One region of the Streptomyces sp. NPDC032721 genome, then DNA from elsewhere that is predicted to be linked to it. Evidence: predicted binding sites of a transcription regulator. Region 1 holds the regulator's gene; each other region holds the start of a gene.
The links. Region 1 encodes HrcA, which represses chaperone genes, less so after heat shock. Its sites were predicted from a motif close to TTNGCACTCNGNNNNNCNGAGTGCNAA; they were not measured.
Positions count from the first base shown of each region.

Region 2: the regulator HrcA is predicted to act here: its motif matches at 2,382-2,408, upstream of groES (co-chaperone GroES).
Region 3: the regulator HrcA is predicted to act here: its motif matches at 6,058-6,084, upstream of groL (chaperonin GroEL).

Region 1 covers NZ_JBVIMX010000002.1:265,712-273,251, reverse strand. The annotation lists gene ACZ5PB_RS07390 (nitronate monooxygenase) at 1-216, opposite strand, end outside; gene dnaJ (molecular chaperone DnaJ) at 442-1,581, opposite strand; gene hrcA (heat-inducible transcriptional repressor HrcA) at 1,582-2,598, opposite strand; gene ACZ5PB_RS07375 (MBL fold metallo-hydrolase) at 2,772-3,512, shown strand; gene ACZ5PB_RS07370 (DUF3097 domain-containing protein) at 3,590-4,414, shown strand; gene hemW (radical SAM family heme chaperone HemW) at 4,551-5,783, opposite strand; gene ACZ5PB_RS07360 (SpoIIE family protein phosphatase) at 5,880-7,540, opposite strand, start outside.
Region 2 covers NZ_JBVIMX010000012.1:244,966-252,505, reverse strand. The annotation lists gene ACZ5PB_RS25865 (hydroxyacid dehydrogenase) at 1-61, shown strand, start outside; gene groL (chaperonin GroEL) at 173-1,798, opposite strand; gene groES (co-chaperone GroES) at 1,928-2,236, opposite strand; gene ACZ5PB_RS25850 (DUF6234 family protein) at 2,540-3,049, shown strand; gene ACZ5PB_RS25845 (polysaccharide deacetylase family protein) at 3,086-3,886, opposite strand; gene ACZ5PB_RS25840 (polysaccharide deacetylase family protein) at 4,003-4,995, opposite strand; gene ACZ5PB_RS25835 (class I SAM-dependent methyltransferase) at 5,100-6,437, shown strand; gene ACZ5PB_RS25830 (hypothetical protein) at 6,496-7,083, shown strand; gene ACZ5PB_RS25825 (hypothetical protein) at 7,096-7,540, opposite strand, start outside.
Region 3 covers NZ_JBVIMX010000024.1:127,862-135,401, reverse strand. The annotation lists gene ACZ5PB_RS37075 (DUF4031 domain-containing protein) at 1-165, opposite strand, end outside; gene ACZ5PB_RS37070 (hypothetical protein) at 162-527, opposite strand; gene ACZ5PB_RS37065 (MurR/RpiR family transcriptional regulator) at 609-1,559, shown strand; gene murQ (N-acetylmuramic acid 6-phosphate etherase) at 1,625-2,581, shown strand; gene ACZ5PB_RS37055 (PTS transporter subunit EIIC) at 2,623-4,155, shown strand; gene groL (chaperonin GroEL) at 4,270-5,892, opposite strand; gene ACZ5PB_RS37045 (cold-shock protein) at 6,230-6,433, opposite strand; gene ACZ5PB_RS37040 (MoaD/ThiS family protein) at 6,885-7,160, opposite strand; gene thrC (threonine synthase) at 7,191-7,540, opposite strand, start outside.

The DNA.
Region 1 (7,540 bases):
CCCGAAGGGCTTGGCCGTCAGCGCGCGCAGCTGCTTGATCTCCTCGTACATCCCGTCGGCGGTCTTGTACCCCGCGGCGAGGAAACCGAGCCCACCGGCATCGGAGACCGCACCGGCCAGCTCGGGGCGGGAGACCCCGCCGGCCATGGGCGCAGCGACGATTCCACGCCGGCACAACTCCGCGAGCGCGGGAACCGCCCTGGACGTAACAGACATGCCCGCATAGTTTCACGCGACGGCCGACCCGCCGAATCGAAAACGAGCGGGACCGGACCACCAGGTCCGGCCCCACTCCGTTCGATTCGTCCCAGGCACCCGGGGCCACCCGGCCCCGAACCTCAGGTCCGCCCGTTGAACGCGTCCTTCAGCCGCGAGAACAGCCCCTGCTGTCCCGGCTGACCCCATCCCCCGGGGGACAACCCCCGGACCCCCGGCCGTACCTCAGGTCCGCCCGTTAAAGGCATCCTTCAACCGCGAGAACAGCCCCTGCTGTCCCGGCTGGAACTGCCCCTGGGGGCGCTCCTCGCCGCGCAGCTTCGCCAGCTGGCGCAGCAGGTCCTCCTGCTGCTGGTCCAGCTTGGTCGGGGTGAGCACCTCGACGTGCACGATCAGGTCGCCCCGGCCGCCGCCCCGCAGGTGCGTGACACCGCGCCCGTGCAGCGGCACCGACTGGCCCGACTGCGTACCCGGACGAATGTCGATCTCCTCGACCCCGTCGAGCGTCTCCAACGGCACCTTGGTGCCGAGCGCGCCCGCCGTCATCGGGATGGTCACCGTGCAGTGCAGATCGTCGCCGCGCCGCTGGAACGTCGGGTGCGGCAGCTCGTGGATCTCCACGTACAGGTCACCGGCGGGGCCGCCGCCGGGGCCGACCTCGCCCTCGCCCGCGAGCTGGATCCGGGTGCCGTTGTCGACACCGGCCGGGATCTTCACGGTGAGCGTGCGACGCGACCGTACGCGGCCGTCACCGGCGCACTCCGGGCACGGCGTGGGCACGACCGTGCCGAACCCCTGGCACTGCGGGCAGGGCCGCGAGGTCATGACCTGGCCGAGGAACGACCGGGTGACCTGCGAGACCTCACCGCGACCGCGACACATGTCACAGGTCTGCGCGGAGGTGCCGGGGGCCGCGCCCTCGCCACTGCAGGTCGTGCACACCACAGCGGTGTCGACCTGGATCTCCTTGGTGGTGCCGAAGGCCGCCTCGTTGAGGTCGATCTCCAGACGGATCATGGCGTCCTGGCCCCGGCGGGTCCGCGAGCGCGGTCCGCGCTGCGAGGCCGTGCCGAAGAAGGCATCCATGATGTCGGAGAAGTTCCCGAAACCGCCCTGGCCGAAGCCACCGGCCCCGCCACCGCCCGAAGCGGACAGCGGGTCGCCGCCGAGGTCGTAGACCTGCTTCTTCTGCGGGTCCGACAACACCTCGTAGGCGGCGTTGATCTCCTTGAAGCGCTCCTGGGTCTTCGGGTCCGGATTCACGTCCGGGTGAAGCTCACGAGCAAGACGCCTGAACGCCTTCTTGATTTCGTCCTGGGAAGCGTCGCGGCGCACGCCGAGTACGGCGTAGTAGTCCGTGGCCACTTACGACTCCGCCAGGATCTGTCCGACGTAACGTGCCACTGCGCGTACCGCTCCCATCGTTCCGGGGTAGTCCATGCGGGTCGGTCCGACCACGCCTAGTTTGGCGACTGCCTCGTCGCCCGAACCGTAGCCGACTGCGACCACGGACGTAGAACTGAGTCCTTCATGGGCGTTCTCGTGCCCGATACGTACGGTCATACCGGACTCGGTCGCCTCACCGAGCAGCTTCAGCAGAACCACCTGCTCCTCCAGCGCCTCCAGTACGGGGCGGATGGTGAGCGGGAAGTCATGGCCGAAGCGTGTGAGATTGGCGGTGCCGCCGATCATCAGCCGCTCTTCCGTCTCCTCCACGAGCGTCTCCAGAAGAGTCGCGAGAACCGTCGAAACGGTTCCCCTGTCCTCCGGGTCGAACGACTCGGGAAGCTCCTGCACCAACTGCGGCACATCGGCGAAACGACGGCCCACGACACGGCTGTTGAGCCGCGCCCGCAGATCCGCCAGTGACGTCTCGCCGAACGGCGCCGGGCAGTCGATCATCCGCTGCTCGACCCGCCCCGTGTCGGTGATCAGCACCAGCATCAGCCGCGCGGGGGCAAGTGAGAGCAATTCCACGTGCCGCACCGTGGAACGCGTCAGGGACGGGTACTGGACGACCGCCACCTGCCGGGTCAGCTGCGCGAGCAGCCGCACCGTACGGGCGACGACGTCGTCGAGGTCGAGGGAGGCGTCCAGGAAGTTCTGGATGGCCCGCCGCTCCGGTGTCGACAGGGGCTTGACCCCCGCCAGCCGGTCGACGAAAAGCCGGTAGCCCTTGTCGGTGGGGATGCGCCCGGCGCTGGTGTGCGGCTGGGCGATGAACCCCTCGTCCTCCAGGGCCGCCATGTCGTTGCGGACGGTGGCCGGGGACACACCGAGCTGGTGGCGCTCGGTGAGGGCCTTGGAGCCGACGGGCTCCTCCGTGCCGACATAGTCCTGGACGATGGCGCGCAGCACTTCAAGTCTGCGTTCACTGAGCATCGCGCACACCTCCAAGCCGTGTTGTTCCCTGGTGCAGGTCGGTCATGGGGGGGCATGTTCCCCGCTGCCCTGCCTGGCACTCCCCCTGCACGAGTGCCAGCGTTTCCCCGGGCCAGTGTACGGCGGCGGGGTGCCGACCGAACAAGGGCGGCTGCTCACGCTAGCGTCACGGTATGGACTTGCGATGGGAAGAGCTGGGCGCTGATACGGGCTGGGAAAGTCTCGCTCCGGGTGTCGCCAGGCGCCGGCTGCCGGGCTGGGACGCCACTGTCGGCCTGGTGGCAGGGGCCCACGGGGCACTGCTGTACGACACCGGTTCGTCGCTGCGCGAGGGCGCGGAACTGCGGATGCAGGCCGAGGTGCTGCTGGGCCGCAGAGTGACGCACATCGCGCTCAGCCATCCGCACTTCGACCACGTACTGGGGACGGGCGTCTTCGCGGGCGTGGAGGTCCTCGCCGCCGCCGGCATGGACATCCTGCTCACCACGGAGCGCGAGTCGATCGCCACGGACGCGGCACGGCAGGGGGTGGAGCACGGCGCCGCCATCGAAGCCGCCGAGCTCCTGGCCGCCCCGCAGCACCTCGTCTCCGACGAGCGCACCCTCGACCTGGGCGGCGGCCGCAGCGTCCTGTTCGCCAACCTGGGCCCCGCACACAGCGGGCACGACCTGGTGGCCCTCGTACCGGGCCTGGAGGGCGGCCCCGAGGTGGTCTTCTGCGGCGACCTCGTCGAGGAGTCCGGCGAACCCCAGGCGGGCCCCGACGCCGTCCCGGCGCGCTGGCCCGCCGCCCTGGACCTGCTGCTCGCCCTGGGCGGCGAGAGCGCCGTGTACGTCCCCGGCCACGGCGCCACGGTGAACGCCGCTTTCCTCCGCGCCCAACGCGACGCCCTGGCGGAGCGTTTCCCCGCCTGACTTCACCGCCCAGCTTCACCCCCTGGCTGCGCCCCATCGGGAACACCCGCGCCGCGCCCCCCTGTAGCGTTCGGCAAATGCGCAGCTACAGCCCGGACTTCACCCCGCCCTGGAAGAAGTCCACGCCCGCCCCCGAACTCCCCGCCGAGACCGACCTGGTGGTCGAGGAGGTCTCCACCGGCTTCTGCGGTGCGGTGATGCGCACCGAGAAGACCGCCGAGGGCCCCACCGTCACCCTTGAGGACCGCTTCGGCAAGCACCGGGTGTTCCCGATGACCCCGGCCGGCTTCCTTTACGAGGGCAAGCCGGTCACCCTGGTCCGGCCCACGGCGGCCACGGCCCCGGCCCGGCCCACCCGTACCGCCTCCGGCTCCGTCGCCGTCACGCACGCGCGCGCACGCGTGGCGCGAGCGGGCCGCATCTACGTGGAGGGCCGGCACGACGCCGAACTGGTGGAACGCGTCTGGGGCGACGACCTGCGCATCGAGGGCGTCGTCGTCGAATATCTGGAGGGCATCGACGACCTCCCCGCGATCGTCGCCGGGTTCGCCCCCGCCCCGGACGCCAGGCTCGGCGTGCTGGTCGACCACCTGGTGCCCGGCTCCAAGGAGTCCCGCATCGCCGCCTCGGTGACGGACGCGAACGTCCTGGTCGCCGGACACCCGTACATCGACGTGTGGGAGGCCGTGAAGCCCTCCTCGGTGGGCATCCCCGCCTGGCCGGTGGTCCCGCGCGGCCAGGACTGGAAGACGGGCGTGTGCCGCGCCCTGGGCTGGCCGGAGAACACGGGCGCGGCCTGGCAGCACATCCTGGGCAAGGTCCACTCGTACCGCGACCTGCAGCCCGAACTGCTCGGCCGGGTCGAGGAACTGATCGACTTCGTGACGGCACCCGCCGAATAACCGAAGAGACGGAAGCAAGGGAAGAGACCGGACAAGAGGCAGGCGGACCAGCACCCTGGTCCGCCGCCCGCCCGGCCCCTCTCCGCCCGCCCGACACTCTCCGCCCGTTCGGCCCCCTCCGCCCGCCCGGGCCCGCTCAGTCCACCAGGTCCCGCACCACCGCGTCCGCCAGCAGCCGCCCGCGCAGCGTCAGCACCGCACGCCCCTGCGCGTAAGGACCGTCCTCCAGGAGCCCGCCCCTTACCGCCTTCTCGGCGGCGGCCAGTCCCGCCGGTTTCAGCAGCGACAGTTCGCAGCCCTCCACCAGCCGCAGTTCCAGCAGGATCCGTTCCACCCGCCGGTCCTCCTGCGACAGCACCTCGCGCCCGGCGCCCGGGGAGCGCCCGTCGCCCAGGGCCTGTGCGTAGGCGCCCGGGTGCTTCACGTTCCACCAGCGCACCCCGCCGACGTGACTGTGCGCACCGGGGCCCGCACCCCACCAGTCGGCGCCGCGCCAGTACAGCTCGTTGTGCAGACAGCGGCCCGCCTCGGAGGTGGCCCAGTTGGACACCTCGTACCAGGAGAAACCGGCGGCCGACAGGGCCTGCTCGGTCATCAGGTAGCGGTCCGCGTGCACGTCGTCGTCGGTCATCGGGACCTCGCCGCGCCGGATCCGCCGGGCCAGCTGGGTGCCCTCCTCGACGATCAGCGCGTACGCACTGACGTGGTCGGGGCCCGCCCCGACGGCCGCGTCCAGGGAGGCCTGCCAGTCGGCGTCGGACTCCCCCGGGGTGCCGTAGATCAGGTCCAGGTTCACATGGTCGAACCCGGCGGCCCGCGCCTCCGCGACGCACTCCTCGGGGCGGCCCGGGGTGTGCGTACGGTCCAGGATCTTCAGTACGTGCGGCCGCGCGCTCTGCATGCCGAACGACACCCGGTTGAAGCCGCCCTCGCGCAGCTCCGACAGATACGCCGGATCCACCGACTCCGGATTGGCCTCCGTGGTGACCTCGCAGTCGTCCGCGAGGCCGAACTCCTCGCGGATCGCCCCCAGCATCCGTACGAGATCGGCGGCGGGGAGCAGCGTGGGAGTGCCCCCGCCGACGAACACGGTCCGCACCGGCCGCGGGTCGTCGCCCAGGACCTTGCGCGCGAGGCGCACTTCCTCCACGAGGGTCGCCGCGTAGTTGTCGCGGGAGGCGAGCGCACCGCCCGAGCCGCGCAGCTCGGTCGCCGTATAAGTGTTGAAGTCGCAGTACCCGCAGCGAGTCGCGCAGTACGGAACGTGCAGATAGAACCCGAGGGGCCGCTCCCCCGCCCCCCGCAACGCGTCGGGAGGCAGCGCCCCGTCCTCGGGCATGGGCTCACCGTCAGGCAGTACAGAAGGCATGAACCCCATTGTCCGCCCTCGGGCGGAAAGCTCCGGCCACCTCGCCCCCGGCCAGGAGCGGCCGCCCCGACCGGCCCACCCCGGCCGGTCGCTCCGCTACTCCGCCCGCAGCACCAGCAGCGCCAGGTCGTCGTCCGGCGGCTCGGCGGCGAAGGCGTGCACCGTCCGGGTGATCCGCTCCACGACCCCCTGTGCGGACAGCCCCACGCACCCGGACAGGACCTTCGCCAGGCCGTCCCCGTCGTCGAACATCACCCGCCCGTTGCGCCGCTCCGTCACCCCGTCGGTGACGCTCAGCAGGGCCTCCCCGGACTGGAGCACGAACGTCTCGCTGTCGTACGCCGCGTCGTCCAGCACTCCGAGCAGCACCCCCGGCTGTCCGGCCACCCGTACGTCGCCGTCGGGACGCAGCACCAGTGGAAGCGGGTGTCCGGCGCTGGAGACCGTGCAGCGCACCCCGCCGCCGTCCGGCAGCGGCTCCAGCTCGCCGTACAGCATCGACAGGAACCGCGCCTGCGGGCCCTCGGGGAGCTCCTGGCCGCCCGCCGCGGCGACCAGCCTGGCCGCGGCGTCCGCCGCTTCGGTCGCGTCATCGAGCAGCAGCCGGTTCAGCCGGTCGAGGACCTCGGAGACCTGGTAGCCCTCGCGCGCCAGCAGCCGCAGCCAGGGGCGCACCAGGCCGGTGACCACTGCCGCCTCGGGGCCGTTCCCCTGTACGTCGCCCAGGGCGAAGCACCAGCGGCCGTCCGCCGCGTGGAAGATGTCGTAGAAGTCGCCGCCGGCCAGGCCCTCGCCCCGGGGCTGGCAGACGAGGGCGCTGGTCATGCCGGGGATGTCCGCGACCCGGCTGGGCAGCAGGGCCCGCTGCAGCACGTGCGAGATGGTGGCCTGCTGGGTGTAGCGGCGGGCCGCGCCCACCGCAAGCGCCACCCGGCGGACGAAGTCCTCGATCAGGCCGGTCACCTCGTCGGGGATGCGCACCATCCCGGCCCGCCCCAGCATCAGGACGCCGACCCGGCGCCCGCCCACCACCATCCGGCAGGCGACCACCGCTCCGGCGCCGCCGAAGATCTCCCCGGCGGCGGGCCAGGGCAGCGACACGGGGCCGCCGCGCGCCGAGTCCGGCAGCCGGGGCGGTTCCTTCTCCAGCAGGGTGCGCAGTTCCTCCATGCAGGCCTCGCGCGCGTGCCAGACCCTGGCGAGCCGGGGTTCCGCCGCCGGACCCCCGCCCTCCGGGTCGAGCCACACCGCGCACCAGTCGGCGAGCCGGGGCACCAGGAGCTGTGCCGCCAGCGCCACCACCATGTCCTGGTCGAACTGTCCGGCCAGCAGGTCGGAGGCCTCGGCGAGGAACGACAGGGCACCCCGGTTGATCCAGTCCGGGTCCTCGTCGCGGGCGGACCGCCGGGGCAGCGGGGCGAGGAGCTCGGCGGTGCGCAGCCCGCGCTGGAGGGCCCGCTCGGAGGCGAGCACGGCACGGCCGGGGAAGGTCCCGTCCGCCTCGGCGGACGCCTGCTGCCAGCTGTCGACGACGAGCGCGGCCCAGACGGTCTTGAGTCCGGTGCGGTAGGTGACGCCCCAGCTCTCGGCGAGCCCGGCTACCAGGTGCAGCCCGCGTCCGTACTCCGGGGCGCCGTTTCTCTCGCGGCGCTGCGGCTGGTTGTGCACCACCCGGGAGGGGTGGTGGTCGGAGACCTCGACGACGAGGACCACGGAGTCGCCCTGCGCACCGCGCTGCCCGGCGTTCTGCTCGATCC
Region 2 (7,540 bases), on a different contig from region 1:
CGCGGCGGGGGTCCCCTTCGCGGAGGCGGTACGTCCGGACGTACTCGGCCACTCGGCGTAGCCCCTGCGTGAAACGCACCGAGGCCCGGCACCCCCGAAGGGGCGCCGGGCCTCGGCGTTCGACCGGCTACTGGTTCGACCAGCTACCGGTTCGACCAGCTACTGACGGAGGTCAGTGGGAGTGGCCGTGGCCACCGTGACCGGCGTCGGCCTCTTCCTCGGCCGGCTTCTCGACGACCAGGGTCTCGGTCGTGAGCAGCAGGGAGGCGATGGAAGCGGCGTTCTCCAGCGCGGAGCGGGTGACCTTGACCGGGTCGATGACGCCGGCCTTCACCAGGTCGCCGTACTCACCGGTGGCGGCGTTGAAGCCCTGGCCGGCGTCGAGGTCGGCGACCTTGGAGGTGATGACGTAGCCCTCAAGACCGGCGTTCTCGGCGATCCAGCGCAGCGGCTCGACGGCGGCGCGGCGGACGACCGCGACACCCGTGGCCTCGTCGCCGGTCTTGCCGAGGTTGCCCTCCAGGACCTTGACGGCGTGGACGAGCGCGGAGCCACCACCGGAGACGATGCCCTCCTCGACCGCGGCGCGGGTCGCGGAGATGGCGTCCTCCAGACGGTGCTTCTTCTCCTTGAGCTCGACCTCGGTCGCGGCGCCGACCTTGATCACGCAGACACCGCCGGCGAGCTTCGCCAGGCGCTCCTGCAGCTTCTCGCGGTCCCAGTCGGAGTCCGTGGACTCGATCTCGGCCTTGATCTGGTTGACGCGGCCCTTGACGTCCTCGGCGTTGCCGCCGCCGTCGACGATGACCGTGTCGTCCTTGGTGATCGTGACGCGGCGGGCGGTGCCCAGTACGTCCAGACCGGCCTGGTCGAGCTTGAGGCCGACCTCTTCGGCGATGACGGTGGCACCGGTGAGGGTGGCCATGTCGCCGAGCATCGCCTTGCGGCGGTCGCCGAAGCCCGGGGCCTTGACGGCCACGGCGTTGAACGTGCCGCGGATCTTGTTGACGACGAGGGTGGAGAGCGCCTCGCCCTCGACGTCCTCGGCGATGATCAGCAGCGGCTTGGAGCCACCGGCCTGGATGACCTTCTCCAGGAGGGGCAGCAGGTCCTGGATCGAGCCGATCTTGCCCTGGTGGATCAGGATGTACGGGTCGTCGAGGACGGCCTCCATACGCTCCTGGTCGGTCACCATGTACGGCGACAGGTAGCCCTTGTCGAAGGCCATGCCCTCGGTGAAGTCGAGCTCCAGGCCGAAGGTGTTGGACTCCTCGACGGTGATGACACCGTCCTTGCCGACCTTGTCCATCGCCTCGGCGATGAGCTCGCCGACCTGGGTGTCCTGCGCGGAGAGCGCGGCCACGGCGGCGATGTCGGACTTGTCGTCGATCGGGCGGGCGGTCGCGAGGAGCTCCTCGGACACGGCCTTGACCGCGGCGTCGATGCCCTTCTTCAGGGCGGCCGGGGAGGCACCCGCGGCTACGTTGCGCAGACCCTCGCGGACGAGCGCCTGGGCGAGCACGGTGGCGGTGGTCGTACCGTCACCCGCGATGTCGTTGGTCTTGGTCGCCACCTCCTTCACCAGCTGGGCACCGAGGTTCTCGTACGGGTCGTCGAGCTCGACCTCACGCGCGATGGTGACACCGTCGTTGGTGATGGTCGGGGCGCCGAACTTCTTGTCGATGACGACGTTGCGGCCGCGCGGGCCGATCGTCACCTTCACGGTGTCGGCAAGCTTGTTGACGCCGCGCTCAAGGGCGCGACGGGCGTCCTCGTCGAACTTCAGGATCTTCGCCATGGAGCTTTTCAAGTCCTCTCGGAATTACGAACTGCGCAAAATGAAATACGCCCCCAGCCGCCCGGCGTGTGAGCGGGGGCCAGGGGCGCAGTTCAACAAATGCGGGAAGTGAGTTACTTCCCGGCCTGCTTACTTCTCGACGATGGCGAGAACGTCGCGGGCCGAGAGGACGAGGTACTCCTCGCCGCTGTACTTCACTTCGGTGCCGCCGTACTTGCTGTACAGCACCACGTCGCCGACGGTCACGTCGAGCGGAAGGCGCTCGCCGTTCTCGAAGCGGCCCGGGCCCACGGCGAGGACGACGCCCTCCTGGGGCTTCTCCTTCGCGGTGTCCGGGATGACCAGGCCAGAGGCCGTGGTCTGCTCGGCGTCGAGCGGCTGGACCACAATGCGGTCCTCAAGCGGCTTGATGGCAACCTTGGAGCTTGCGGTCGTCACGATCCGGTCTCCCCCTTCGGAGATCTCACGGGGTTAACAGTCTGGGGTGGCGACCAGGTGGATCCGTCGTCGCGGGTGCCGGACCTGCCCGTCGCTGTGTTGGCACTCTCCAGTGGTGAGTGCCAGAGCCGAGACTATGACGCGGTTAGCACTCGGTCAAGCGGAGTGCCAATTGAGGACCGCCGGGGGTGACGGATTCCTTGCGGGGAGCGGGGCCGGGGAACGTCGCGGTACGGGGCCGGAAGGGTCTCGGTACGGACAACGCACCGGCCGCCCCGCCGGTTCCGTACGACAGTGCGAGCCATGGCATCCGACTCCGCACCTCCCCTGTCTGCGCGCTGGAGGAAGGGCCGCCGTCCGGATCGCGGCCCCGATCGCGACCCCGATCGCGACCGCCCGAGCCGGTGGGGCGATCTGGCACTGGCCGTGCTGTTCCTCGTCGCGGACGCGGTCGTACTGGCCGGGACGGTCGTGTTCTTCGTCTTCCGGTCCCTGCCGGGACTCGGGGAGCGGCGGACGTCCACGGGGCCGATGCCCACGGAGTCGCTCAGGACGGTGGACTGGGCCCCGGTGATCACCTTCGGCGTCGTGGCCGCGGTCGTCCTCGTGACCGGCTGGGTCTGCCTGCGCGGCAGGCTGGTGATCACCGGCGCCGTCCAGATCGTGGTGGCGGTACTGGTCGCGATCGGCACCGTCTACGGCGCCACGCACTCCTGGCGGACCGTCCACCCCGACCCCAACCCTGCCCCCGTCTTCCAGCCGACCTGCGTCTGCCGCAGCGCGGGAGGCAGTTGCAACTGCCCCGGCGGGTAGTGGGGGCCGGGGCCCGGGCGGGAGGGCCGGGGCGCCCTAGAGGTAGTCCTCCAGCCGGGCCACCGTGAAGCCCTGGTCCTGGATGCGGCGGAGCATGCGGGTGGTCATCTCGGTGATCGTCGACCCCTTGAGCTCACTGGGGCCGCGGAAGTGCGCGAGGACGATGTCGCCGGGCTTGAGGCGCTTGCCCTCGGCGTACTGCATGTTGTGGATCTGCATGGACTCCCGCCACAGGACGAGCGCCTTCACCCCGCAACTGCCCGCCGCGCGCACGGTGTCCGCGTTGTAGTTGCCGTACGGCGGGCGGAAGAGGGTGGGCCGGGCGCCGAACTGGGCTGCGAGGCGGTCCTGCTGGCCGCAGATCTGGGCGCGCTGGCCCTCGTACGGGAGGGTGCGCAGGTTCGCGTGCCCGGTGGTGTGGTTCTGGATGGTGCCGCCGCCCGCGTCACGGAGCTGCTTGAAGTGGCCGTAGTCGCTCCCGGCGACGCTGTCGGTCAGGAACATGCTGATCGGCAGCTTCAACTCCCGCACCATCTCGACGAACCGGGGGTCCTTCTCCGCCCCGTCGTCGAAGGTCAGGAAGACCACCTTGTCGCGGGTCCGGACCCGGTCGAGGACGACGGGCGGTCCGGAGGCCTTGAGGACCGGAGTACGGTCCGGCTTCGCCGGCAGCGGGGCCAGCGGCTTCGGCAGACCCCAGCGGCTGTACGCCTTGAGCGGTACGCCCCGGGCGTCGGTCTGCGGTGCGGCGGGGGGTGCGCCGAGGGGGGCTGCGGGGTCGGGGGTGGTGGGGCCGGAGGGCGAACGGTCCGCTCCCGTCGAGGGCCCTCCCCCCACCCCCTCCGCCGCTGTCCCGGAATTCCCGCCGGAACACCCGCTCACCCCCACGACGAGCACGCCGACCGCCACTACCCCCGCCGCCCATACCCCGGGCCGGCGTACTCGTCCAGGTCTCACACGTAATCCTCCAGCTTGGCCACGGCATAACCCTTGGCGGTGATCGTCTTCATGACGCGACGAATCATGTCGGGCATCGACCCCTTCCAGTCACCCGGCCCCCGGAAATGCGTGAGGACGATGTCACCGGGGTGCAGGTCGCGGTCCCATTCGCGCCACTCCATCCGGTCCGGGAACGCCTCGGCCGCCCACAAGGGCACGGCCTTCACGCCACACGACTTGGCGGCCAGGAGCGTGTCCTTGTTGTAGTTGCCGTAGGGCGGGCGGAAGAGCGGGGGCCGCTTGCCGTACCGCTTCTCGATGTTGACCTGCTGCCCGCAGATCTCGTACCTCTGCTTGCGGTACGAAAGCCCCGGCAGGTAGCGGTGGTTGAGGGTGTGGTTGTGCAGGGAGACTCCCCTGTCCTGCATCTTCTTGAAGTAGGCGTAGTCCTCCTTCACGAGGTAGTCGGAGAGGAACGCGCTGTAGGGGATCTTCAGCTCGTCCATCATCCGGAGCAGTTCGGGGTCCTTCTCGGCCCCGTCGTCGATCGTCAGGAAGACGACCTTGTCCTTGACCGGGACGGTCGTGAAGACGGGGGGCAGCCCCTCGGACAGCTGCCCGTCCACCTCGAAGCCCGGCCGGGCCTTGATCTTCGGCTTGACCTTGGGCGGCTCGGGCGCAGTCAGCGGCACCTGTACGAGACCCCAGCGTTTGGCGGCGGCGACCCGGGCCGCCTTCGCCGCCCTGGCCGCGATCCGGTCGCGCCGCAGCTTCTCCGCCGGCGAGAGCAGGGAGCCCGCCGCACCGTCCACCCCTTGTCCCTCACGTGCCTCCTTCTCCCGGGCGGACCCGCCCTGCCCGCCCGTCTCCTCGGCCGGGGTAGCGCACCCCGAGGCGATTGCGGCCACCACCAGAACCGCGATCACCATCGTCCCCCGTCGGCGTCCGCCTGCTCCCGAGATATCCACAGACAGCCCTCTTTCTTCTTTTTGTCGTACAAGTCGCATGGCGCCGCATCCTGTCAGCGGGGCGCCCCGCTGCCCCGCCGACACCGCGACCGGGGCCGTCCCGTCCCCCACTCGGCCCACACCCGCTCCCGGGCTGGCCCACAATGGACCGGGTGACGAACCACCCCGGCCCCACCGACGCCTTCCGCGCCCTGCTCTCCCCCGAGGGCCAGGCCCTCCTCGCCGAGCTCCGGGACTACGACCCCGCCCAGGAGCTGGCGGTGGCGACCCGCCTGCGCCGGGACCACGCCCCCGAGCTGGTCTCCGCCGCGCTGGCGCAGGCGCGGCTGCGGCAGCGGGCGGCGGCGAAGTTCGGGGCCGAGGACGCGCAGCGGATGTACTTCACGCCCAACGGCGTCGAGCAGTCGACCCGCAAGTCCGTCGCCGAGTACCGCGCGGCCCGCTTCCGCACACTAGGCCGCGCACCGGGCCACCCACCGGTCGGCGCACCCACCCCCGCACCGGGCCACGCCCCCTCGGGCACACCGGGCACACCGGGCACCGCCCCCCTCTCCCAAGTGGTCGACCTCTGCGGCGGCATCGGCGGCGACGCCCTCGCCATGGCCCGCGCGGGCCTGGCCGTCGAGGCCGTGGACCTCGACCCCGCCACCTGCCTGGCCGCCTGCGCCAACGCGGAGGCCCTGCTCCCCGACCCGGCCGCGCTCACCGTCGTCACCGCCGACGTCCTGACCCACGACCTCTCCGCCGCCGAGTCCGTCTTCATCGACCCGGCCCGCCGCTCCGGCGCCCGGGGCAGGATCTTCGACCCCGAGGCCTACTCACCGCCGCTCTCCTTCTCGATCGAGGCGGTACGGGGCGTGGGCACCGGCGCCATCAAGATCGCCCCCGGCATCCCGCACGAGCTCGTCCCCGACGACTTCGAGGCCGAGTGGATCTCCGACAACGGCGACGTGAAGGAGGCCGTCCTCTGGCACGCCCCGCACTCCCCCGTCCTCACCCCCGGCGGGCGCCGCGCCACCCTCCTGCCCTCCGGCGCCTCCCTCCTCGGCCGCGGCCTGCCCGACCCGGACGTACGGAAGGTCGGCCGCTACCTCTACGAGCCGGACGGCGCCGTCATCCGCGCCCACCTGGTCGCGGAGGTCGCCGAGGAGCTCGACGGCGGACTGATCGACGAGACGATCGCGTACATCACCTCGGACGAGCTCCGCCCCACCCCGTACGCCACCCCGTACGAGATCACCGACCAACTCCCCTTCGGCGTGAAGAAGTTGAAGGCCCTGCTGCGGGAGCGCGGGGTCGGCATCCTCACCGTCAAGAAGCGCGGCTCGGCGGTCGAACCCGAGGAGCTCCGCAAGAAGATGAAGCTGTCGGGGAAGAAGTCGGCCACCGTCTTCCTGACCCGCGTGGCCGGCGCCCCCACCATGCTGATCGGCCACCCGGTCCCCCCTGTCACCCCGGCCCGCCGGACGGCCCCGGAATAGCCCGGCATGGCCGGCACGACCCGGCATGATCCGACGATCACCGGGTAAGGCCACCCCCATGTCCCCCATCGACGACGCACTCACCGAGCTCCTGAAGGTCCTCGGCCCGCCCGCCGACGACGACCGCACCGACTGGTCCGTCCCTGCCGGTTCCCTGGAGTGGAGCTGCTGGGAGACGGCCGTGCACATCGCGCACGATCTGACCGCGTACGCGGGCCAGTTGGCGGCCCGGCCGACGGACGGCTACCTCCCGATGGACCTGACGGTGCCGCCCGGCACGCACCCGCGCGACGTCCTGCGCGTGATCAGCGCCGCCGCCGGAATGCTCGGCAGCACGCTCGCCACGGCGGGACCCGAGGTGCGGGCGTTCCACTGGGGCGCGTGCGACCCGAGTGGGTTCGAGGCGATGGGGGTGGCGGAGACGCTGTTGCACACGTACGACATCACCCAGGGCCTGAAGGTGGAGTGGCTGCCCCCGGCCGGGCTCAGTGCGGCCGTCCTGGAGCGACTGTTCCCCGAAGTGCCGCTCGCGGGCGAGGATCCGGCGCGGGTGCTGCTGTGGTGCGTGGGGCGCGGTGAGCTGCCGGGGCGCGAGTTCCGCGAGGAGTGGGTGTGGGCGGCGGCCCGGGAGGGGTTCGGAGAGTAGGACCGGGGGCCCTCAGCGCGCGTTCCGCAGCGCCCACCGGTAGTGCCCCACCGCCTTCACCATGCCCAGCAGTCCCACCAGCCACAGCACGCACCCCATTCCGATGAAGTACGCCGCGTCGGCATAGCTGTCCTCGCCGGGCAGTGCCCGCGCCGACCACCCCAGCGAGGTCCACAGGCCGACCGCCGCCAGCAGGAAGGACGGCAGCAGCCAGCCGAGGCTCCTGCCCGGTGCGCGCAGCCGCGCGTCCACCGCCGGGTCGGGGCCCAACTCGCCCCAGGCGCGCAGTCGTTCGCGTATCACCCGGTCGCGTCTGACGCCCATCCCCAGCAGGATCGCCGCGGGCACGATCGCGCCGACGCCGAGCAGCAGGAAGACCACGCCGATCACCACGTCGGGGAACATGCCCTCGTCGAAGGTCTGCATGGCCACTCCCACGCACCCCCAGCCCACCGCG
Region 3 (7,540 bases), on a different contig from region 1:
GTACCGCTCGGCGGGGATGTCGTAGTGGTCGCGCTCGAAGGCGCGCGGCGGGGCGCCGATCCGGGCCGCGAACGCGTGCAGTTCCTCGTACGACACATCGCTGACCAGGTGCGACCACATCCGGCCGTGGCCCGGCCAGGTCGGCGGGTCTATGTAGAGGGTCACGGGCGCAGACCGCCGACCGGGGCCACCGCCACCACCTGCTTGGTGCACACCCAGTGCGGGTCGGCACCCAGCTCGGGCTCGACCTCCAGTGCGTGCGGGCCGTCCTCGCAGACCGGGCACAGCGGCCAGCGGCCGTAGTCCTCCAGGAGAGCGTCCTGCACGTCCTGGGCGATCAGTCCGACGACGAACTCGACGCCCTCGGGCCACTGCTCCACCCACCACCTGCGATGCACCACCGCGTCCTCGACGAGGGACACGATCTGCGCCTCGGCCACATCGCGGGCCGCGAGGTCGGCCATCACCAGGGCGCGGGCGGTGTGCAGGGCCTGCTCAAGACGGCCGGTGGGGTCACTGTGCTCCATGCGCCCCATTGTCCCGCGACTCACCTCGTCCGGGACTTTGGGCCTCTTGACCGAACCCCTGCCTGAAAATACCTTTCAGGTGTGAGCAAAGCAGTGAAGGAAACTTCCAGTCCCCTTTCGCCGACCGCCAAGGTCCAGGCCCCGGCCCCCGCCGCCCTGGCCGCCAAGGTCCGTACCCTCGCCCCTTCCATGACCCGCTCCATGCAGCGCGTCGCGGAGGCCGTCGCGGGCGACCCGGCGGGCTGCGCCGCCCTGACCGTGACCGGTCTCGCCGAGCTCACCGGCACCAGTGAGGCGACCGTCGTACGGACCTCCCGCCTGCTGGGGTACCCGGGATACCGGGACCTCCGCCTCGCCCTCGCCGGACTGGCCGCGCACCAGGAGTCGGGCCGGGCCCCCGCCGTCACGGCGGACATCGCGGTCGACGACCCGATCGCCGACGTCGTCACCAAGCTGGCGCACGACGAACAGCAGACCCTCGCCGACACGGCAGCCGGTCTCGACACCGTCCAACTGGGCGCGGCCGTGGCCGCGTTGGCGACCGCGAGGCGCGTCGACATCTACGGGATCGGCGCCTCATCGCTGGTCGGTATGGACCTCGCCCAGAAGCTCCTGCGGATCGGCGTCATCGCCCACTCCCACACCGACCCGCACCTCGCCGTCACCAACGCGGTGCAGCTGCGCGCGGGCGACGTCGCCGTCGCGATCACCCACTCCGGCGCCACCAGCGACGTCATCGAACCCTTCCGGGTCGCCTTCGAGCACGGGGCGACGACGGTCGCCATCACCGGCCGCCCGGGCGCCCCCGTCGTCCAGTACGCCGACCACATACTGACCACCTCCACCGCGCGCGAGAGCGAACTGCGCCCGGCCGCGATGTCCAGCAGGACCAGTCAACTCCTCGTGGTGGACTGCCTGTTCGTGGGCGTCGCCCAGCGCACGTACGACACGGCGGCGCCCGCCCTGGCCGCCTCGTACGAAGCCCTGGCCCACCGGCACGACCACCGCCAGGACCCGCGCGCCGCGCGCTGATCCGGCCCCGTAACCCCCGCCCGTACCCTCCCCCGCCCCGTACCACCAGAGAGAGCCGCGCCCTGATGACTGCCACCGACGACCAGACCTACGGTGAACTCCGCGCCCAGCTCGCCACGTTGACCACCGAGGCCTTCCGCCCCGAGCTCGCCGAGATCGACCAGCTGCCCACCGCCGAGCTGGCCGCCCTGATGAACGGCGAGGACGCCACCGTGCCCGCCGCTGTCGCCGCGAAGCTCCCGCAGATCGCCGCCGCCATCGACGGCATCGCGGACCGCATGTCGCGCGGCGGCCGGCTGATCTACGCCGGTGCCGGTACGGCGGGACGCCTCGGCGTGCTGGACGCCAGCGAGTGCCCGCCCACCTTCAACACCGACCCCAGCGAGGTCGTCGGGCTCATCGCGGGCGGCCCCTCCGCCATGGTCAAGGCCGTCGAGGGCGCCGAGGACAGCAAGGAGCTGGCCCGCGAGGACCTGGACGCGCTGAAGCTCACCGCCGACGACACCGTCATCGGCATCTCCGCCTCGGGACGCACCCCGTACGCCATCGGCGCCGTCGAGCACGCCCGCAGCCTGGGCGCGCTCACCGCGGGCCTGTCCTGCAACGCGGACAGCGCGCTGGCCGCCGCCGCCGACCACGGCATCGAGGTCGTCGTGGGCCCCGAACTCCTCACCGGATCCACCCGGTTGAAGTCGGGCACCGCCCAGAAGCTGGTGCTCAACATGATCTCGACGATCACCATGATCCGGCTCGGCAAGACCTACGGAAACCTCATGGTCGACGTCCGCGCCTCCAACGAGAAGCTGCGCGCCCGCTCGCGGCGCATCGTCGGCCTCGCCACCGGCGCGGCCGACGCGGAGATCGAGGCCGCCCTCGCCGCCACCGACGGGGAGGTGAAGAACGCGATCCTGGTGATCCTCGGCGACGTCGAGGGCCCCGATGCCAAGGCCCTGCTCGATGACGCGCACGGCCACCTGCGCGCCGCCCTGACGGCCGCCCGCACCCGCACCTCCACCGCCTGACGGCGGACTCCCCCACCCCCCGCACAGCAAGGCCACGCACCATGAGCACCACGGAAAACAAGAACCGCGCCACCGCAGCCGCGATCCTTCCGCTCGTCGGAGGCGCCGACAACGTAGAGACGGCCGCCCACTGCATGACCCGCCTCCGGCTGGGTCTGCGCGACCGCTCACTCGTCCAGGACGAGGCGCTGAAGGCGCTGCCCGCCGTGATGGGCGTGGTCGAGGACGACACGTACCAGATCGTGCTGGGGCCGGGGACGGTCGCCCGCGTCACCCCGGAGTTCGAAAAACTGATCGAGGAACAGAAAAGCACGGGCACGCCCGCCGCGGGGGACGCCCCGGACCACACCCCCTCCGCCGAGGAGCTGGCAGCTCAGGGCGCCGCGATCAAGGCCGCCCAGAAGGCCAAGAACGCCACCCCGTTCAAGCTGTTCCTGCGCCGCGTCGCGAACATCTTCGTACCCCTGATCCCGGCCCTGATCGGCTGCGGCATCATCGCCGGACTCAACGGCCTGCTCATCAACCTGGGCTGGCTGCCGGGCATCACCCCGGCCCTGGCCGCCATCGCCTCCGGCTTCATGGCACTGATCGCCGTCTTCGTCGGCTTCAACACGGCGAAGGAGTTCGGCGGTACGCCGATCCTGGGCGGCGCGGTCGCCTCCATCATCGTCTTCGCGGGCGTCGCCAAGATCGACGTCTTCGGCCAGACCCTCTCCCCCGGCCAGGGCGGTGTGCTCGGCGCGCTGGGCGCGGCGGTCCTCGCCGTGTACATCGAGAAGTGGTGCCGTCGCTGGGTCCCCGAATCCCTCGACGTGCTGGTCACCCCGACCCTGACCGTCCTGATCTCCGGCCTGGTCACCATCTTCGGCCTGATGTTCGTCGCCGGTGAGATCTCCACCGCCATCGGTACGGGCGCGGACTGGCTGCTCGCCCACACCGGCGCCTTCGCGGGCCTGGTCCTCGGCGGCTTCTTCCTCCCGCTGGTCATGCTCGGCCTGCACCAGGCCCTGATCCCCATCCACACCACCCTCATCGAGCAGCAGGGCTTCACCGTCCTGCTCCCGATCCTGGCGATGGCGGGCGCGGGCCAGGTCGGCTGCGCGGTTGCGGTGTTCATGCGCCTGAAGAACAACCACTCCCTCCGCAAGACCATCAAGTCCGCCCTCCCGGCCGGCATCCTGGGCGTCGGCGAGCCGCTCATCTACGGTGTCTCGCTCCCGCTCGGCCGCCCCTTCATCACGGCGTGCGCGGGCGGCGCCGCGGGCGGCGCGTTCGTCGGCCTCTTCTCGATGCTCGGCGACAAGGTCGGCTCGACGGCCATCGGCCCGTCCGGCTGGGCCCTGTTCCCGCTCCTCCAGGGCAACCACGGCCTGGGCACCACGATCGCCGTCTACGCGGGCGGCCTGTTCGTCGGCTACGCGGTCGGCTTCCTCGCCACGTACTACTTCGGCTTCACCAAGTCGATGCTGACGGAACTGAACGCCCCGGCAGCGGACGCGGCAATGGCCCCGATCGCAGGCTCCACACCCCCCACGGACCCCGCAGACACACCGAAACAGCCCGCCGGAGTCTGACGCCACCACACCGAACGCACCGCACACACGAACGCCCGAGGGCGGTACCCCCCTGTGAAGGGAAGTACCGCCCTCGGTTCGTGCGAAGGACTGGCGATCAGCCGGAGGGGCCGATCAGAAGTCCATGTCACCGCCCGGCATGCCACCCGGGGCGGCAGCGCCGGCCTTCTCGGGCTTGTCGGCGATGACGGCCTCGGTGGTGAGGAACAGCGCGGCGATGGAGGCGGCGTTCTGCAGGGCAGAGCGCGTGACCTTCGCCGGGTCGAGGATGCCCTCGGCGATCATGTCCACGTACTCGCCGGTCGCGGCGTTCAGGCCGTGACCGATCGGGAGGTTGCGGACCTTCTCGACGACGACGCCACCCTCAAGACCACCGTTGACGGCGATCTGCTTGAGCGGGGCCTCCAGCGCGAGCTTCACGGCGTTGGCGCCGGTCGCCTCGTCGCCCGTGAGCTCCAGCTTCTCGAAGACGGCCGAGGCCTGGAGGAGGGCGACGCCACCACCGGCGACGATGCCCTCTTCGACGGCGGCCTTCGCGTTGCGAACGGCGTCCTCGATGCGGTGCTTGCGCTCCTTGAGCTCGACCTCGGTGGCGGCACCGGCCTTGATGACGGCCACGCCGCCGGCCAGCTTCGCCAGGCGCTCCTGGAGCTTCTCGCGGTCGTAGTCCGAGTCGCTGTTCTCGATCTCGGCACGGATCTGGTTCACGCGACCGGCGACCTGGTCGCTGTCACCGGCACCGTCGACGATGGTCGTCTCGTCCTTGGTGATGACGACCTTGCGGGCGCGGCCGAGCAGGTCGAGACCGGCGTTCTCCAGCTTGAGGCCGACCTCTTCGGAGATGACCGTGCCGCCCGTGAGGATGGCGATGTCGTTCAGCATGGCCTTGCGGCGGTCGCCGAAGCCCGGGGCCTTGACGGCGACGGACTTGAAGGTGCCGCGGATCTTGTTCACGACCAGGGTGGAGAGCGCCTCGCCCTCGACGTCCTCGGCGATGATCAGCAGGGGCTTGCCCGACTGCATGACCTTCTCCAGCAGCGGAAGGAGGTCCTTCACGTTGCCGATCTTCGAGTTGACGATCAGGATGTACGGGTCGTCGAGAGCCGACTCCATGCGCTCCATGTCGGTCGCGAAGTACGCCGAGATGTAGCCCTTGTCGAAGCGCATGCCCTCGGTGAGCTCAAGCTCCAGGCCGAAGGTCTGCGACTCCTCGACCGTGATGACGCCTTCCTTGCCGACCTTGTCCATCGCCTCGGCGATGAGCTCGCCGATCTGGGTGTCGGCGGCGGAGATGGAGGCCGTCGAAGCGATCTGCTCCTTGGTCTCGACATCCTTCGCCTGCTCCAGGAGTGCGGCGGAGACGGCCTCGACGGCCTTCTCGATGCCACGCTTCAGGGCCATCGGGTTGGCACCCGCGGCGACGTTGCGGAGGCCCTCACGGACCAGCGCCTGCGCGAGGACGGTCGCGGTCGTCGTGCCGTCACCGGCGACGTCGTCCGTCTTCTTCGCGACCTCCTTGACGAGCTCGGCGCCGATCTTCTCGTACGGGTCCTCCAGCTCGATTTCCTTCGCGATGGAGACACCGTCGTTGGTGATCGTGGGGGCGCCCCACTTCTTCTCAAGGACGACGTTGCGGCCCTTGGGGCCAAGGGTGACCTTGACGGCGTCGGCGAGCTGGTTCATGCCACGCTCGAGGCCGCGCCGGGCCTCCTCGTCGAACGCGATGATCTTGGCCATGTGAAGTGGTCCTCCCAGGACGGGGTGGATTTCTCCGGACCGGGGGTTCGCTGCCCGCGACGGACGGCCCGAAAGGCGGAGGATTCCTTACCCCCGACCCCGTGGGCCTCACCGAACCTGGTCCAAGTTCTGTCACTCTCACTGGGAGAGTGCTAACGCCAATGATTAGCACTCGGCATGGGCGAGTGCAAGCGGCTACCACAGATCCCGGCCCGCACGGACCCCCGTACGCCAAACGCACCAAGGGCCCGTACCCCTGTGAGGGGACACGGACCCTAGGTGCGTGAGTGCTTACACAAGTCGCTGAAGTGTGCGTCGGTGGCCGATCGCGCCGAGATCAGACGGCGAGCTTGACCATGTCCGCCTGCGGACCCTTCTGGCCCTGCGAGATCTCGAACTCGACTCGCTGACCTTCTTCAAGGGTGCGGTAGCCGTCCATCTGAATCGCGCTGTAGTGGACGAAAACATCCGCACCACCGTCGACCGCGATGAAGCCGTACCCCTTCTCCGCGTTGAACCACTTGACGGTGCCCTGAGCCATGCCTAACTCCCCTATTACTGGCCCTTGCGCGAGGCCGCACTTCGCGACCCCGGGTCAGACCCCACCCGCCGACAGGAACGCGGTGGATGTGCGCCGTAGCGCGTCGACCGCGGCTGAATGTATCCGCCCAACTGCCCTCTGCAACAGGTCAATTGGACGAGAATTCTGGGCAGGCTCGAAAGGCCGGAACGGTCAACTGCCCGGATTCCAGGGCAAGTCGGGCCGGACATAATGTGCGATTCGGCAACAAAAGGCTCGAACTCGCAAGCCCCATCTTGTCGCGTTCTCATATGCACGGGGCACGGGCGAGCGGAGGGGCTTCCCCTACTCTACCTCTTTCAACCATGCAGAATTGCCCCCTCCGCTTGTGAGCGGAGGGGGCAACTTGGGTTAACGAGGGGCGCGTTGGGGACGGTCTCCCGCCCCCTGTGCGCTTCCGCGGAAGCGGTTCTCAGCCGCCGGCGACGGCCGGGATGATCGAGATGCCGGCGCCGTCCGGAGTGGCCGTCTCCAGGCCGCTCTCGAAGCGCACGTCGTCGTCGTTCACGTAGACGTTCACGAAGCGGCGCAGCTTGCCCTGGTCGTCCAGGACGCGGGCGGCGATGCCGGTGTGGTTCTTCTCCAGGTCGGCGATGACCTCCGCGAGGGTCGCGCCCTCGGCGGCGACCTCGGACTCACCGCCCGTGTACGTACGGAGGATGGTGGGGATGCGGACCTTGACGCTCATGGTGTTTCTGCCTTCCGTTACGGGGGTGATTCAGCGTGCCAGGCCGGCGTCGCGGAACGCGTCCAGGTTCGGCCGGATGGTCGCGGTCGGACCCGTGGTCGGGGCCACCGCGTCGAGGGTCTTCAGGCCGTCGCCGGTGTTGAGCACCACGGTGGTCAGGGCCGGGTCGATGAGGCCGTTCTCGATCAGCTTCTTCGTGACGCCCACCGTCACACCGCCCGCGGTCTCCGCGAAGATGCCCTCGGTGCGCGCGAGCAGCTTGACCGCCTCGACGACCTGCTCGTCGTTCACGTCCTCCACCGCGCCACCGGTCCGGCGGGCGATGTCCAGGACGTACGGGCCGTCCGCCGGGTTGCCGATGGCCAGCGACTTGGCGATGG